Regions from separate parts of the Paenisporosarcina sp. P4_E4_2 genome, predicted to be linked through region 3. Evidence: riboswitches for the same ligand, from Rfam matches in the RefSeq annotation. Region 3 holds a riboswitch; each other region holds the start of a gene.
The links. Region 3 has a riboswitch for thiamine pyrophosphate ahead of tenA (thiaminase II). Riboswitches for the same ligand answer to the same signal wherever they lie in the genome.
Positions count from the first base shown of each region.

Region 1 (3,495 bases), on a different contig from region 3:
TTTGATAGAATAAAAAAATGACAGTGTTGGTCATCTCTACTTTGGTGTCTTTACATTGAAAACAATATTGTTCATTATAGTTTGCTAAAAGGAAAAAGGGTATCCCGAGTGCTTATGGGATACCCTTTTTCCTTTTAATTGATTCATTGATTCAACATAGCTTGAAAAGCAGAAGTGGATTTCAAAGAATTAAGCCGTCTTTCATTGAGATAATGTGGTCTGCATATGAAAGCATTTCTTCATCGTGAGTCACCATTAACGTGGTAATATTCAACGTTTTAGTTAATTCTCTGATTAACGTCATCACATCTTTCGATCTTTTCGAATCTAAACTCGCAGTGGGCTCATCCGCAAAAAGCATTTTAGGTTTGTGGATGATTGCGCGTGCAATTGCCACCCGTTGTTTTTCCCCACCTGACAATGAAGCAGGGTAGGAATCCTTACGGTGTTCCATATCAACCAATTTAAGTATTTGTGCAACTTCCTCTTTTTGTTTCTTTTTTTTCATCTTTGTTTCCGAAACGTCGAGCATCAGCATAAGTTGTTCTTCTACAGTGAGAAAAGGAACAAGATGAGAGGATTGAAAGACAAATCCGAACTCACTTGCCCGGATTTTTCGAATTTGCTCCTGACTCATCTTAGACAAATCTTTCCCATCGAATAGAACCTGACCATGCGTTGCGCGTTGAAGACCGGCGGCTATTGTAAGTATCGTACTTTTCCCAGAACCAGATGCTCCTACTAAAGCTGTTATTTCCCCTTGTTGAAGAGAAAGATTGATTCCTTTTAATACTTGCTCTTCTACTTCCCCGTTTTTAAACGTTTTTTTGACATCATCAATTGTGAATACAGTCATATTAAACCTCTCCTTGTTGAATCGCTTGTAGTGGCTCGACTTTTTTAATTTGGATACCCGATAGCGTAGCGCCAATAAATCCGATGAACACGAATATGAGTGATAATTGAACCGTTGTTTGAATGGTTAAACTAAAAGGCATTCCTTCAGGTGCAATCATTGTGAAAGCTTGGCTCAATGCAACTGACAATGTTAGTGCAATTGCGGTAATAAATAGCATCTGCGACCACATCATCCCAAATAATTGACTTGTTTTAACCCCAAGCGCTTTCAAAATCCCGTATAATCCAATTTTTTGAACGTTCATCATGTAGAAGAATATCGCGAACAACATCCCGCTGATGACGACTAAAAACCATACAATCATATTGAGCGACATCTGTTCTGCGCTATAACTTGGAATCGTATTGAGAAATTCTTTATTTGAAAATGATTGTAATCCGTCAATTGCTTGTTCCTTATCATTTCCAGGTACAAATACCAATTGCATATCTTCCACACCGTAGATTTCTTTGTAGTTTTCCATATTGATATAAGCAACAGGTGCGTGGCTATATTTCTTTTGATCGACAAAGCCTTTTACTTTAAACTCACCGCTAAACTGATTGTTTGTTATGGTATCCCCGACATTTATGCCGTCTTCTTCTAATGAACGATCTAATATGATTTCTCCTTCTCCAACTTTTTCAARTAACTTCGAATCAGTTGAAGTAACAAAGGCAACGCTATGTTGTTTGTCGTCTGCATCGTTCACAAAGCCCATCTGAATTGAAAGTGCCGCTGCATCCTTCTGGTTATTTATTGCTTTGTCTTGTAATTTTTCATCTATTTTCGAAAGATTATAGGTTTCATTTGCTTCTTCATTCATATAAAATTGACCATTCGGCAGATCTTTTATTAAAGCCGCATTATCTTGAGATAAACCATTCGATAATCCAGAAATGATAAACGTTAAAAAACTAACAAGAAATATAATTGATCCTAAAATGATAAATTTTGCTTTACTCTTCCTAATTTCTTTCCATGCAATATTCATCTTTTACGCCTCCGTTTTTTTATGATAACTAGAGTATATTCGTGTTAAGTGAACGGAATATGAACTGAAGATTACATCGTAAAACGACTGTCGAATACTTTTTCTTTTCGGGATACAGAGGGATTTATCTGGATCGTTACTGTGGTGACTTGTGCATGTATACTCAACAACTGGCTATCATGTTTACCAGAAAAATGCATTACATTTATCTTTGGATTGATAAGTAATTAATTCGTGTTATGATGTTCATGTACAACTGAATAGTAACATCTTCCACTAGGGGGACCTTGCAATTGATAAATGGAAATCATTTATTCATTAAATAAAGGTTGAGATTAAAGTAATGCTTTAAGACCCTTAGAACCTGATCTGGTTTATACCAGCGTAGGGAAGTGGAGTTGCGGAGCAGTATGTTTTTTTACTATTTTTCCAATACAACCACTTTCTTATGTTTGTTAAGAGAGTGGTTTTTTATTTGCCCTAAATTTGGCGGAAGTGATTCGATTCAGTTGAGAAAAACTTTTTTGGAGGTTGTTTTATGACATTTTCAAAGCTTTTAAGAGAAGAATCAGATCACATTTGGGAAGCAAGCTTTCATCATCCGTTCGTTACAGGAATTGGGGATGGGACATTGTCTTTAGAGTGTTTCCGTTATTACGTTATGCAGGATGCATATTACTTGTCCCACTTTGCAAAGGTTCAAGCTTTGGGTGCAGCAAGAGCTAATGATTTTGAAACAACGAGTAAAATGGCAGCTCATGCACAAGCCACCTATGAAGCGGAATTATCGCTGCATAAGAATTTTTCGCGTCGACTAGGAATAACAGAAGAAGAACAAGCAAATTTCAAGCCTTCGCCTACTGCGTATGCTTACACATCCCATTTGTATCGTGCAGCATATCACGGACATTTAGGCGATATTATCGCAGCCATATTACCTTGTTATTGGCTTTATTTTGAAATAGGCGAGAGACTTCAGTCGTGTACTCCTGAAGAACCGATTTACCAAGAATGGATTTCTGCATATGGTGGTGAATGGTTTAGAGCGAAAGTCGAGGAACAAATTAATAGACTAGACAAGCTTGCTGAAACAGTAACTGCTGAGGACCGCGAACGGATGAAAGAACATTTTATCATTAGTAGCCAATACGAATATTCATTTTGGGAAATGGCCCATACATTAGAAAAATGGCCAGCTCAAAAAGAAGTAGTAAGTTTCACGTAGTAAATTGTAGCTGGCGTAGGGAAGAGGAAATGTTAGTTATGTTTTATGCATATCACAACAAACCACTCTAAGCGCAAGTGTGGTTTTTCTACACTGATAAGAGAGTGGAAGTTTTCGGATGTCAGTATAAGAAAAGACATCAGCTTGCCCCATTGTAGGTGCAAACTGTGTTTTTTAGCACTGATAGCTATTAAAATATTTTGGATATCAGTATAAGAAAAGACATCAGCCTGCACCATTGTGGGTGCAAACTGTGTTTTTCTAATTTAATTTACATTAGTTTATAAGTCAATCAACTTTAGGCTTTTCGAAAGGGGATAAAGAGTATGGATCATGCAAAACTACATGTCATATCAACTGGAAGACAGAAGCCAGAGC
Region 1 covers NZ_JBFUJC010000175.1:2,061-5,555, reverse strand. The annotation lists gene AC1DSB_RS12405 (YjjG family noncanonical pyrimidine nucleotidase) at 1-13, shown strand, start outside; gene AC1DSB_RS12400 (ABC transporter ATP-binding protein) at 182-856, opposite strand; gene AC1DSB_RS12395 (ABC transporter permease) at 858-1,892, opposite strand; TPP riboswitch at 2,161-2,300, shown strand; gene tenA (thiaminase II) at 2,431-3,117, shown strand; gene tenI (thiazole tautomerase TenI) at 3,444-3,495, shown strand, end outside.
Region 1: another riboswitch for thiamine pyrophosphate. It lies ahead of tenA (thiaminase II); the one in region 3 lies ahead of tenA (thiaminase II).

Region 2 (3,986 bases), on a different contig from region 3:
GAACAACGAGCATGGATGAAGAAAAACGAGCACCTAAAGAGCCGATTTCCCCTTGCAATAAGTTCGCTTGTTTATCAGTAGTATCTTGAGCTAAATAACAACCAACAACTGCTCCAGCTTGTGTTAAATTTTCAGCAACTTGTTTAGTTTCTTCAATAATAGAAGAAATTTTAGTAGCGTCTGATTCCCCTGTTGGAACAACAAAGGATGATAAAGTTTGCTCAAAAGTATCAAGTCTACTTGCTAAAGCATCCAAATGTTCACGAAGTTCAGGAGATGAGCTTCCTCCCTTAAAAAATACGTCCAAGTCCCAAACTTCAGCATACGTCTTTGTAGTCAATATCTTTCCCCCATGTCTTTCTAAATTTTCTGAAAACACTATACTATTATATCATGCTTCTTCGCCTTGCGAAACATCGTTCTGTAGTTTTGCAATGGGTATGCCTTTTTCAATGCACACTTGCATAATATGTTCCAGAATTCTTTTTAAAACAACCTTGCGTGCATATTTCTTATTATTCGCTTCAATAAACCACGGAGCCTGTTCAACATTTCTTCAGCAGCAGTGACAAATTCTGTCAATCCAGAGACCTTCATTCTTTTAAACTTCATTTTACAGAGAGTTTTGGTAAATAGAAATTTGTTGTTGCTTTGGACTGACGTTATACTAATGTATAGGAGGTGAATGCTGTGGTTCGTTTCGCACTAATGGTCATCGCACTGATTGGTGTGATTATCATCAATGCATTGGCAAATATTTTACCACTTAACAATCAAACAACTGGTGAAATTTCCAATCGTCTTCCTGTACTATTTACACCGGCCGGCTATGTATTTTCAATTTGGTCCGTTATTTATGTATTGATGCTCATTTGGTTGGTAGGTATGTGGAAGAGGAGTAAAGATATAGATGCAACCTATATAAAGCGCTCAAATCTGTTTATCATCAGTTGCATTTTTAATGTGGCATGGATTTATTTATGGCATTATGAATATTTCTTATTTACGGTTGTCGTGATGATTGCATACCTAATTACACTAACTTTACTTTATCGTACTTATCCAGTATCCGATAACCTTCTTACTGGTCGCTTTCCAATATCAATTTATTTGGGATGGATCAGTGTTGCAACGATTACGAATATTAGTTATGTCCTAACTCTATATCAGTGGAATGGCTGGGGATTGAGTGACCCCCTATGGGCAGTCATCATGATGACTGTTGGAACAGCACTCGCACTACATATTCGATTCCACCATTTTGATATCGCTTATGTATTTGTCTTTATTTGGGCTTATATCGGAATTGCGGTCCGAAATGGTTTCGAAGAACTTCTTGTCTCTACAGCTGCTCTTTTCTTATGTGCAGTCATGCTAGCGGGCATCCTATTTATTAAAAAAAGACCAACTGCGCGTTCATAGCAGTTGGTCTTTCGCATTATTTAATCGATTTTCGTAATAAGAATTGGCGCATCTTTAGTAACGATGACCGTATGTTCAATCTGTGCAACTAATGATTTATCCGGAGTCAAGAAAGTCCAACCGTCACCAGACTCCACGACATGTTCCGCTTTTTCTGAAATGAACGGCTCAACTGCCAAAACCATACCTTCTTTTAAGATGGTAGGTTCCCATGCATCAAAGTAATTCAAAATATGCTGTGGTGCTTCATGAAGAGATTTTCCGATACCATGTCCAGTTAAGTTCATAATGACAGTTAATCCATTTTGCTTCGCTTCACGTTCCACAGCTTTGCCGATTTGATTTAACCGAGCACCAGCCTTTACTTTCAACATTGCACGGTTAAATGCACTTTCAGCTACTTCACATAGCTTTTCTTTCTTCGCGTAGCCTTCACCCACTACAAATGAAATTCCCGTATCTGCGAAATAGCCATTGAATGATCCGGATACGTCGATGTTCACTAGGTCTCCATCTTTGATGACACGTGAACCAGGAATGCCATGAGCAACTTCTTCATTGACACTGATGCATGTAAATCCAGGGAAATCGTACTCCCCTTTAGGACCAGAAATAGCTCCTTTTTCTTTAAACATGCGGCCAGCGATCTCATCAAGTTCTTTTGTCGTGACACCTGGCTTTGTTGCATCTCGCATTACATCGCGAATTTCTGCAACGATGCGACCGATAGTTTTTAACGACTCAAAGTCTTCAGTAGTTTTTGCAATCATATTCGTTAAACCCTTTCTTCCTCAAATTATCTACCCCATACTATACCACAAGAAAAGATGCTTTCCCATTTACCAAAATCATTCTGAACATTTGGTAAACCTCTAGTAAAGTATGCGCAATAGAGGAATTGCGTCATCGGCCGAATTTTAAAAACAACCCATACAGGGTTTTAACGTGGTTTTTGTTCATTCAAAACGAATTCTGTCCACTCGCTACCAACATAGATGATTCCACTCAATAAAGACACACCTTTAAATTAAACGTTATTCCGATGTTCAATCAGACGTGGTGCAGCAACGAAAATGATGGAGCAAACAATTGCTGTCAAAATAATGGAAGGAATCATATAACCGCCGTTATATACGAGCGAATAAATCCAAACGTTCTTGCCTTCTGCAGCTTCTGAAAAGAAAATAACTCCTGCGATTACGTGTGTAAAGAACCGGAAGAGCCCACCAAAAACAGCTCCCAATACGATATAAGTAATCATTTTTCCTTTACGCTGCTCATTTTTTGCTTGTATTACTTTATGTCTGACAAGTGCTGCTAAGCCAACAACTGTGAACGCTACGAAATAATCCAGGAAACCTTGGGCAGGAGTTAAAATATAAGCTCTTCCCGCTAAAATTTGAAGGACCCCAATAATCAGACCCGTGCTCAAACCTCCCGCAAGCCCCCATCGAATAGCCATCAATACGATTGGTACCATGACAAGACTAATAGATCCGCCCTGGAACCATAAGTTAATAGAAAGCATATCCAATACCAATCCGATTCCTGCAAAAATAGCCACTTCAATTAATAATAACAACTTACTTCGATTCATCTTGCTTCCTCCTTTTGCGATGTACTGCAAATCGCATGTCAGGGTGAAAAAACCATAAAAAAACAACCTCAGGGACAGAGCCTGACGTCGTTGGAGTCGGTTTCTATCCACATCCCTGCGCAAGCATTAACTTACAGGTTCAAAGGGTTAGAACGTTCCTCGCTCACTCTCAGCCATTACAGGCTCCCCTTGTGGTAAATACATCTAATTTTGATATTACGGGTTAATTGTAACCAAAGAGGGAAAGAGAAGCAAGAGGGTTTCGTTAGTTCTGTGACTTTTGGAACAGCGGTAGTATACTGAATATAAAAATTTATTGAGGATGTGAAGTTACATGATCGAGTTATTGAAAAATTTGGTAGCAGTTAAAAGTGATACAGAAGAAGGTGCCAATGAAGCACTTCGATTTTGTTCAAAATGGCTCGATAGTCATGAAATCACACATGAAGTTCTTGAAAATGAAGGCCGATTGATGATTCACGCTGAAATCGGACAAGGTCCCACAACCATCGTATGGAATGGCCATGTGGATGTAGTACCTGGAAAAATCGAGCAATTCAATCCCGTTATCGAAGGCGACCGCTTGTATGGTCGTGGATCCGCAGATATGAAAGCTGGAGTGGCAGCCATGATGGAAGCGTTCCGACGTACTTATTCTGCAAGGGAAGAACTTAAACAACGCATTGTTTTACATATTGTAACGGATGAAGAAACGGGTGGAAGTAAAACATCCGGTCATCTTGTAGAAATTGGTCGCTCAGGTGACTTTGTCATTTGCGGAGAACCAACTCACCTGAAACTAAGTGTTCAATCGAAAGGAATTCTGCATGCGGATGTCACTTTGTTCGGAAAAGCTGCCCACGGATCCCGTCCATGGGAAGGAACGAATGCCATTGAAGCAGCCTTTAAATTTAATGAACAATTAAAGACACTACCATTTACGAAAGCAAGCAATCCATATTACGAA
Region 2 covers NZ_JBFUJC010000264.1:332-4,317, forward strand. The annotation lists partial or broken gene AC1DSB_RS15040 (gluzincin family metallopeptidase) at 1-340, opposite strand, end outside; gene AC1DSB_RS15045 (TspO/MBR family protein) at 691-1,422, shown strand; gene map (type I methionyl aminopeptidase) at 1,443-2,192, opposite strand; gene thiT (energy-coupled thiamine transporter ThiT) at 2,450-3,019, opposite strand; TPP riboswitch at 3,115-3,219, opposite strand; partial or broken gene AC1DSB_RS15060 (M20 family metallopeptidase) at 3,354-3,986, shown strand, end outside.
Region 2: another riboswitch for thiamine pyrophosphate. It lies ahead of thiT (energy-coupled thiamine transporter ThiT); the one in region 3 lies ahead of tenA (thiaminase II).

Region 3 (4,848 bases):
ATGAAAAAATCATGGGAATACGCTATGCATGTAGCCGGTGAATTTAATAAGTTATTAATTTTCGATGATGACAATCGCCACCTGTTTGATGAATGGATTGGTCATCGGGCAATTGGCGTGGTTTATAATCCTGAGTTCGAAGCTTACGGGAATTATGTACCTTCAAAAATGGGAAGTCGCTACGACGCTTTCATTTACCTGGACGAAACCAAAGCCCTTACTCCAATTGAGCATGACAACCCATAATCACTCACTAATTGCACCGCATTTGCGGTGTTTTTTTGTTTTCGTTATTTAATTCAACAATGAAATGATGGTAAAATGTAACAATAATTAATGCTTGTAGAAGGATGAAACTAAAGGAAAAGGACTGGTGGACGAATGATTATCATGATAAATGGAGCATTTGGAGTGGGAAAGACCACTGTTTCCAATGAACTACAGAAAGAAATAGAAAATAGTATGATTTTTGATCCGGAAGAAATAGGTACTTTGTTAGGCAAAATTCTCCCAGTAGATGTTATGGCTCTTGAAGCAAAAACAGGAGATTTTCAGGATTTGGAGCTTTGGAAACAATTAACCGTTACCGTAGCTGAGCACTTAATCGTACAGTATAAAGTGAACTTAATTGTTCCAATGACTATTCGGAAAGTAGAATATTTTAATTACATATTTGATGGATTTAAGAAGATAGATGAACAAACAACCCATTTTTGTTTAACAGCAAATCAGGAAACTATTTTCGATAGACTTAGGGAACGTGGGGAGGAAGAAGGGAATTGGTGTTTCCAACAAACATCGAAATGCCTGAAAGCATATAAAGAACATGATTTTGGGGATTACATCAACACGGAGAACGTCCAAATACATACGATTGTTCAAACCCTAAAGGAAAAACTAAAAATAGTAGAAGCTGTTAAATAGATGAAGACTTTTGTGTTACATGGGACATGTGACGGAAACTGATTTTGACGGAGGAATGACGATGGATGATTCAACCCATAAAATCTTAGAACTAACCAAACCAGAACAATTCGAACGTGCATTTCTATTAATGAAACAGTTAAGATTGGATTTGACGATGGAGTCTTTTCAGGAATTGCTCGGACAAATGACAAAAGACGGATATCGACTTTTTGCCTTATTTGCTCAAAATCAAATCGTAGCTTTGGCAGGCGTAAGCTTGAGAACGAATTTTTATAGCGGCCGCCACGTTTATATTTATGATTTAGTTACTMACGTCTCTAAACGTTCGCTTGGATATGGAGAGACATTGTTGGAGTTCATACATGAGTGGGCTAAAGAAAATGGTGCCGAATATGTAGCACTGGAATCGGGAATCCAAAGAACCGATGCTCATAGGTTCAATGAAGACAGAATGGATTATGATAAATGGTGTTTTTCGTTCAGAAAAAAATTGTAAACGATGATGAAATGAGCTCTTTGAAGGAGTTGAAGGTTTTTTTCATTCATGATGGAAACTGAAATTACTCACCACGATTCTTGAGATTTCCTGATAGTGTGCTAGTATGTAAGTAATTAAAATAGTTGCGGGGGGACGCATTGGCGTTGAGAAGGTTAAAACCTGACCCTTTGAACCTGTTCGTTAAGACGAACGTAGGGAGCAAAGTACATAGCGGTTTAACGCTTTTGTTTTGTACTGTAGCTCTCCATTATGGAGGGCTTTTTTGTTTCTAATTCAATATTTTAATTGCGGGGGGACTTTTTAGTTGAGAAGGTTAAAACCTGACCCTTGGAACCTGACAGTTAACACTGACGTAGGGAGCAATGTTTCATCAGAAACGCTCTTTTGTCATACGCAAAAGGGCGTTTTTTGCACTTGCGTCCATCCAAAGAAGGAGGACTAGTAATGACATTTTGTGAAGAAGTACGAAAAGAAACGGATCTTTATTGGCAAGGCAGTTTTGATCACCCCTTTGTAATGGGACTGGTGGACGGGACATTGCCACTTGAGAAATTTGCGTATTACATGATGCAGGACGCCTATTATTTAAAGCACTACACAAAGGTGCTGGCGATTGCCGCTACGAAGGCAGAAACGAATGAAGACATAGCATTCTTTTTAGAATCTGCCCGCTACATCAATGAAGCCGAGCTTGAGTTGCACCGAACTGTTTTCAAAGAGCTCGGTATTACGGAGGAAATGGAAGCACACTTTGAACCTGCTCCGGCTGCCTACAACTACGTATCGCATATGTACAATGCAGCTCATAACGGGGATGTGGCAGAAGCGTTTGCCGCCATGTTCCCTTGTCCATGGCTCTATCAGGAAATCGGGGAGAAGTATAAAGACGCTAAACCAGGTGTCAAAGTTTATGAAGATTGGATTGCCGTGTATAGTGCACCAGGTTACAAAGAAAAAATCGAGCATCAAATGCAAATGATGAATCGATATGCAGAGGCAAATCCGAATAAGAGAAATGTGCTGAAAAGTCATTTTGCTAAGAGCTGCTATTACGAGTGGAAATTCTGGGAAATGCCTTGGACACTTGAGAACTGGGAAAACGAGGTGAAAGTCTATGCCTATTGAACAAATACGTAAAAAAAAGCCTCTCGTTCACTGCATGACAAACTATGTCGTGGCGAACTTTACCGCGAATGGGTTGCTAGCAATCGGTGCGTCACCGGTCATGGCGGATGAAATATCAGAAGTAGAAGAAATGGTTTTCATTTCCTCGGCTCTATTAATTAATATCGGCACAATCAATACACGAACGCAAGAAGCGATGCTTCTAGCTGGTAAAAAAGCGAATGAACTTGGTACACCCGTTGTTTTGGATCCAGTAGGCGTAGGAGCTACATCATTTCGCAAAAGGGTAGTTAAGGAGTTGCTGGAACAAGTTCGGTTTAATTTAATAAGATGTAATGCAGGTGAACTGGCTGCAATCGCTGGTGTTTCGTGGCAGTCAAAAGGAGTGGACAGTGGAGAAGGCGACATGGACATCGCGGACGTTGCCAAGCAAGTAGCGAAGGATTGGAATTGTATAGTAGCTGTGACTGGCGCTTCGGATTATATTACCGATGGAAACAAAGAATTTTGGATAACTGGCGGGCATGAACGAATGACAGAGGTAACCGGTACTGGGTGTTTGTTGAGTGCAATTTGCACGGCGGCTTTAAGTTTGGATGGAGAGGCCCTCCTCAACTTACTCGATCTCCTGCAAGCTTATAAACAAATATCCGAGCAAGCATCGTCTCAGGCACAACTTCCTGGCTCTTTCCAGACTGAAGTACTAAATGCTTTGCATCTCTTTTCCAAAGGTGATGGAAAATGAACATTGTCATGACGATAGCAGGCTCGGATAGTGGGGGCGGAGCCGGTATACAAGCCGATTTGAAAACATTTCAGGAACTTGGCGTATTTGGTACGTCCGCGATTACAGCACTGACTGCTCAAAATACGCTGGGTGTAGAAGGGATCTTTCCAACATCACCCGATTTCGTGGCACAACAAATAGATGTTGTCTTTAAGGATATGCCCATCCAAGCAGTCAAAACAGGCATGCTCTTTTCAACAGAAATCATTGAAGAAGTAGCAAATAATTTGCGAGAAAAAAATGTACAGCTTGTCGTTGATCCTGTGATGATTGCCAAAGGAGGCGCAAACCTTTTGCAGAATCAAGCCGTGGAAACTTTACGGACCAACCTATTGCCTCTTGCAACAGTATTAACCCCAAATATTCCAGAAGCCGAGGTGCTGGCTGGTTTGGAAATCCAATCGGAGTCAGATATGCACAAAGCAGCCAAGGCGATTTTAGGAATGGGTGTCAATTGCGTGGTCATGAAGGGCGGTCATCTAGAAGAACGAGATACGGCAACTGATACAGTCTTTATGGCCGATGGGACTAGCTTTAAAATGGTTACCCCTCGTATCAACACCAAGCATACACATGGAACGGGCTGTACGTTTTCTGCCGCATTAACTGCATTTTTGGGACAAGGAATTCCTTTGAAGGAAGCTTTGATTGAAGCGAAAAAATTTGTCCAGCTGGCTCTCGAGAATCCTCTTGGTATCGGCCATGGACATGGACCGACCAACCATTTCGCTTATAAGCAATTAAAAGCAATTTGTGAGGTGACCATCATTGAACCGTAAAGATTTGGCAGTATACCTCATAATGGGTACACCCAATTGTGTTGAAGATCCCTTGGTTGTTTTAAAGGATGCGTTGGAGGCTGGCGTAACAATGTTTCAGTTGAGAGAAAAAGGTGATGGGGCATTGAAAGGGGATGAACTGGAAGAGTTTGCACGGCAATGTCAGGAAATATGCAAATCTTACAAGGTACCATTCATTATCAATGACGATGTGGAATTAGCGATAAAATTGCATGCAGATGGGGTGCATGTAGGGCAGGATGACATCGCCCTTACGGATATAAGAGAAAAGTTCACAGGACAAATCGTAGGAGTTTCCGTGCATACCCAACAAGAGCTCGAAGGTGCCATCAAAGGTGGCGCGGATTATGTTGGGATTGGTCCGATATATGAAACAAGGTCGAAATCTGATGCAATGGCTCCTGCAGGTCTCACTTTCTTGCGACAAGCCCGAAGTTTACATCTCGATTACCCAATCGTCGCTATTGGAGGAATCACAGCTGAAAATGCACACGAACCGCTACAGGCTGGTGCCGACGGTGTGGCGATCATTTCAGCGATTTGTCAATGTCAGGACCGTCATGCAACAGTTTCCTCGATATTAAGTAAAGATGGAATTAGGAGATAATTGGTTAGTTGCCCCAATAACGGGGAAAGTTGCCCCAATAACACCAAAAGTTGCCCCAATAGCTCGAAAAGTTGCCCCAATACATCAAATGAAGACATGAATG
Region 3 covers NZ_JBFUJC010000003.1:18,574-23,421, forward strand. The annotation lists gene AC1DSB_RS01485 (erythromycin esterase family protein) at 1-246, shown strand, start outside; gene AC1DSB_RS01490 (AAA family ATPase) at 391-924, shown strand; gene AC1DSB_RS01495 (GNAT family N-acetyltransferase) at 986-1,423, shown strand; TPP riboswitch at 1,543-1,641, shown strand; TPP riboswitch at 1,706-1,802, shown strand; gene tenA (thiaminase II) at 1,871-2,551, shown strand; gene thiM (hydroxyethylthiazole kinase) at 2,541-3,296, shown strand; gene thiD (bifunctional hydroxymethylpyrimidine kinase/phosphomethylpyrimidine kinase) at 3,293-4,117, shown strand; gene thiE (thiamine phosphate synthase) at 4,107-4,745, shown strand.

Region 4 (5,595 bases), on a different contig from region 3:
CCACTTTCGATGTACCCTGCCGATTTTTTCAAAATACCACATATGGTTTTCAGGAAAGTGGATTTTCCACTGCCATTCGGACCTGCAAGGACGGCGATTTCACCTTTTTGCAAACGGAGGGAAACGTCATGTAATAAACGTTTTTCATAAATGTTCACACTGACATTTCTCGCTTCCAACGTTATACCTTCTTGAATAGTCGAAGTACGTGAAGGAAAACGAATTGGAAATCTCGTCGGATGCTTTTCGACATGGAAATCCCCGGATGATGTGACGAGAAGGGCACGGTCGAAAAATGAACCCCACAAATCGAGACGGTGTTCAACCGCCACGATCGTGAATCCATTGGATAATTGCAATGCATCCAACCACTCCACATATTGTTGTGCGGTCAGAGGGTCTAAATGAGCAAGCGGCTCGTCGAGCAACAGCACTTGCGGTTCTATTAACAATGCACAAGCGGTTGCAAGTCGTTGTTTCATTCCTCCGGAAAGCGTTTGAATCATTGCATGCCGGATTTCAGAAAGACCGGTTAGGGTAAGTGTTGATGTGATTCGCTGTTCCATTTCTGCCCGATTGACGTACAGATTTTCTAACGTAAAAGCCATTTCTTGTTCAACTGTAGGCATACAAAATTGTGTATCCGGATCTTGGAAGACGGTAGCGATTCTCCGATTAATTTCCCCAGCGACATAACTACTGGTGTCTTTATTAAAGAGGACAACCGAACCACTTAGCTCTCCGTCACAATTGGCAGGGTACAAACGGTTCATTAAATACAGTAAACTACTTTTCCCGCAGCCACTCGGACCATATAAGACGACACGTTCGCCAGCATCTATCGAAAATGAAATGTTTGTAAAAACTGGCGAGTCATCTTCTGGAAATTGAAACGTGACTCCTCTGAAGTCAATCACTTGTGAGATGCCACTTGGTGATTCATTCGTGAAAGCTTTACCCAATGGACTCACCCTTCAGCTTGTGTTTCTTTGATGTATTGCGAGAAATCGAATATCCACGGAGAGCCCCTGTTGCCAGTAAACCATCGGATACATACTTTCCGCCTAAACCAGCGATGATGGCACCACTCATCACTCGAAGTGTGAACATCAAGAGAAGCAGTGAAGGGTCAAGCGCTGCGTAACCAGATACAAAGAAGCCATAGGCAAAACTGAAGACTGCAGAACCAATCCCCGCTAAACAAAGCACCCACCAGTCATAGCGTTTGTAACCTGTCGCGGCAAAAGCAGCTTCTGCACCAAGCCCCTGGACTAGTCCAGATAAAATCAAACGTGGTCCCACCGCATTACCGATCATCACTTCAATAGTCGCTGCCATGGTTTCAGACAAAAGAGCGGCACCCGGTTTGCGGATGATGTATGCACAAATGATCGACACAATAAACCAAATCCCAAAGATCCACTCGTATGCAATAGGTCCAATCACTCCAGCCCAAATGTTTCCTACTTGAACAAACAGCAAATAAACGACGGCAAAGACAACTGCAAAAACGGATAGCAACACAACTTCTTTCAGTTTCCAGGACTTCAACATATTACGCATCTCCTTTGTGAGAAGGGCTGTTGATGCTCATGTTAACAGTCATGACCAAATGTTTATGTTGTTCCGATCGAGCGTGTGTAAAAGAATCTTCAAGGAATGCAAATACATCGTGAATATCCCCATGAAGTCCACTTGCATAATGCATGGAATCATTGAACACCCCATATTCTTTTGCACGTGCCACTTCCTGATAAATAACCGACATATAATCGGGGTTATTCATCGGATACAGAGCAAATTGTGATGATACATATTGTTTGATTTCGCGAATTTGAGGATGGTTTAACAGAACATCATCTTTTTCCAGATAAACATCGCCTGCAGAATCCCCTGGGCAGCCAATCGAAAAGGTTCCGTTAAAGGCGACATGGGCACCCGTTTTTGCTGCATACAATACGATGGCTCTCGCTGTATCGAATACATGCATTTGCTTCCCACGCATCACCGTACTGACGTCGTCGGTATGCATCCATACATTTGAGGTATCTGCTTCACGCAAAGCCCCTTTAATAATTTCAATAAAATTGTCCGCCATCGGGTGAATCGAAAACCGTAAGCCAACGATTGGACTAATCCCACAACTAAACTCATTCGACATCTCTTTTTCCTCCTTTTTTAGTGCCAGGCACCTATTATTGAACATAAAAAAGCTGCATTCGACTTGGAATGCAGCTGGTTTGCGCAAAAAGAAAAAAAGTTGGGCAAAGGTCACCGCACTTCCTCACGCCAGTATTACCTGGATCGAGTGTTAAGGGATCGGAGCAAATGCTCTCATCTCAGCCAAACTATAGCACCCCTAGTGCAAATTCGTATGCAGTTTTATATATTCAAGAACGGCTTCATTGTAACGCATGAAAAAAGGATTGTAAATAAAGTGAATATCAATACTTGCCAATCAGCAAATTCTGTTCTATATTGTATATAACAAGACTGTTCTACTAAGAATAGAACAAAGGGAGGTCGCATATGTTTATTGAGATTGAACCGGAATCGACCGTACCGATTTACTTGCAATTGGCTCAGCAAATTATTGAAGGGGTAGCAAAGGGGTCTTTGAAACCTGGAGATTCCTTGCCATCTGTACGCTCATTTGCAGCTGATCTCGGCATGAACATGCATACGGTAAATAAAGCTTATCACTACTTGGAAGAGAAGGAATTTATTCAGATTGTACCGAAGAAAGGTGTATTCATTCATGAAAAAGGTGTACGGAAAGCATCAGCTTCCGATCGCCAACGACTGAGTAAAGAATTACGCCCAATCATAGCAGAAGCACTTTGTCTTCAGTTGTCTAAAGAGGACATTGAGTTACTGGTGAAAGAAATTATTTTGGATTTGAAGGAGGTTAAGTAATGTCAGCAATCATTTTTATCGTCCTATTAATGTTCAACATTGCCATTCAAGCCTTTTTACCGAAGTTTCTGAAGGAAAGTGAAGCGTTTGGCGTGTATATCCCGGATACGCACTTAAAAGACCCGCGTCTTATGAAGATGAAAAATCGCTACACACAATTGGTTTTGCTATGTGGTGTGGTTGTTCTAGTCCTATTCATTGGCGGGGTGTTAATCGTCCGTCCACAGGAGCAACAAATTGTATTTTGGGGATTAGCTGCACAAATAGGTGCATTGGTTCTGCCGATGGGGTTATATGCAAAAAATCATATTGCATTAGCTAACTGGAAGAAAGATGAAAAATGGACAGCAGGTCAAGTTGAGCGGAAAGTGGTAGACCTGCAGTTTCGTGAGCAACTGAAACTGTTGCCCAACATGTATTTTATCTTGCCGATGCTTTTGACCGTCAGTCTAAGTGTTTATGGATTAACCCAATATGATTTGATACCTGACCAGCTTCCGACGCACTGGGGTCCGAATGGGGAAGCGGATGCATTTACTGAAAAAAGTTGGCTTTCAGTTAGTTCGTTGCCATTCCTGACACTCGTGCTTCAAGGCATGTTGCTTTTTTTCAATGGGGCCATGAAGCAATCAGGCGCAAAAATTCAGGTAAAAAATAAAAAACGTTCCCGAGAACAACAACTCGCTTTCCGTAAATATACAAGTTGGTTATTGTTTGTCGTGACCATTTCGATGACGTTGTTGATGGGGTACTTACAGCTGACCATTATTTTTCCTGAAACCATGTCAACTTCAGTAACACTTGCTTCCACCATCGCTTTCTTGGTCATTATTTTAGGTTCCGTCCTATTTTACGCTATTAAAGTAGGGCAAAGTGGCACCAGAATAGTCGTATCACACCCGGATGAAAGTCTAGAAGGGGTAATCGATCAAGATGACGATCGATACTGGAAATTCGGAATGTTTTATGTGAATAAGAACGATCCGAGCATAATGGTGGAAAAACGTTTTGGGATTGGCTGGACCATCAATTTCGGTCACAAAACCAGTTGGATTTCCTTACTATTACTAATAGGAAGTATCGTGTTCGTTTTAACATTGCAATAAAGAGGAGTGGGAGAAAATGGAGGAATTACAAGGGGTGCCTTGGGGTATTATCACACCGATATTTATCATTCAATTTATTTTACTGGTAGTTGCACTCATCGATTTAGCAAAAATACATCAAACAAACGGACCTAAATGGGTCTGGGTACTGGTTATTATTTTCATTAGTATTTTTGGACCTATTACATACTTTATTGCAGGGAGAAAACAAGCATGACGACAATCTTAGAAGCTAACCATTTAATGAAAATATACGGCTCAGAGCGAGCTGTAAATGATGTGACTTTTGCGCTGGGAGAAGGCACATCTACGGCATTAATCGGACCAAATGGAGCCGGTAAAACGACGACTTTATCCATGCTTGGTGGGTTATTACAACCAACATCCGGTACCATTTCACTGAATGGGGAAAAACATGCGGACGTAAGAAAACATATTGGTTTCCTGCCTCAATATCCACAATTCTTTTCGTGGCTGACAGCACTGGAATTTACTGAAATGGCGGCGAAATTAAGTGGGATGGACTCACGGTCTGCCAAGCTTGAAGCACAAAAAACACTGGAGTTCGTAGGACTTGGAGACGCACTACGGAAAAAAACGGGCACTTTCTCTGGCGGAATGAAACAACGTCTTGGATTAGCACAGGCCATTGTTCATAAACCAAAGCTCTTATTATTGGATGAACCCGTATCTGCGCTGGATCCCGTTGGAAGACGCGAGATTATGAATCTATTGAAAAGCTTGCAACAAGACATGACCATTTTGTACTCGACACACATTTTAAATGATGCGGAAGAAATGACGGATCAATTGTTGTTTTTACGAAAAGGACAATTGGTCGAACAAGGTTCGATTGGCGATGTGCGTGCAAAATATGATCAACCAAGATACCGCTTGGAATTTGGCCGAGCAGAAGATGCCCTCATTTATTCAGAAAGTGCTCCATGGAAAGTACAAGTAGAAGGCACTTGCGGTACCATTCACATAACTCAAGGTTTGCCGACAATGGCGGAAGTGTTGAAGTCGTTGGCGGAAAGTGGACTGGATGTCCAGAAAGCGGAGCGACAAACAGCGAACTTAGAAGAAATCTTTATGAAGGTGGCGGGGCAGGCATGAGGGAATTAATCGTACTTTTTCAAAAAGAGTGGCGTGAAAATACACGCAACTATAAATTTTTATGGGTACCTCTAGTCTTTATTTTCTTCGGATTGTCCGAGCCGCTGACAAGTTACTATTTGCCGCAAATACTTGACGCGGTAGGGAATATGCCTGAAGGCTCCGTCTTCCCAATGCCGGATTTCACGCCCGCTCAAGTCATCATGGCGACAATGGGGCAATACCAATTCATCGGCATGCTCGTATTAGTATTGGCATTCATGGGTACCATTTCCCGCGAGCGTAAAAATGGAACAGGAACGCTTATTTACGTACGACCGATTTCTTATATAAATTACTTTTTGAGCAAATGGAAAGTTGTAGGCTTCATTGCGCTAGTGAGCGTATGGCTAGGATTGTTGACGAGCTGGTATTACACAGGGTTGTTATTCGGCAAAATCGAAGCAGCTGATTTCTT
Region 4 covers NZ_JBFUJC010000014.1:14,437-20,031, forward strand. The annotation lists gene AC1DSB_RS03040 (ABC transporter ATP-binding protein) at 1-962, opposite strand, end outside; gene AC1DSB_RS03045 (ECF transporter S component) at 955-1,554, opposite strand; gene AC1DSB_RS03050 (YkoF family thiamine/hydroxymethylpyrimidine-binding protein) at 1,556-2,161, opposite strand; TPP riboswitch at 2,265-2,371, opposite strand; gene AC1DSB_RS03055 (GntR family transcriptional regulator) at 2,530-2,916, shown strand; gene AC1DSB_RS03060 (DUF1648 domain-containing protein) at 2,916-4,022, shown strand; gene AC1DSB_RS03065 (PLD nuclease N-terminal domain-containing protein) at 4,039-4,239, shown strand; gene AC1DSB_RS03070 (ABC transporter ATP-binding protein) at 4,236-5,138, shown strand; gene AC1DSB_RS03075 (ABC transporter permease) at 5,135-5,595, shown strand, end outside.
Region 4: another riboswitch for thiamine pyrophosphate. It lies ahead of AC1DSB_RS03050 (YkoF family thiamine/hydroxymethylpyrimidine-binding protein); the one in region 3 lies ahead of tenA (thiaminase II).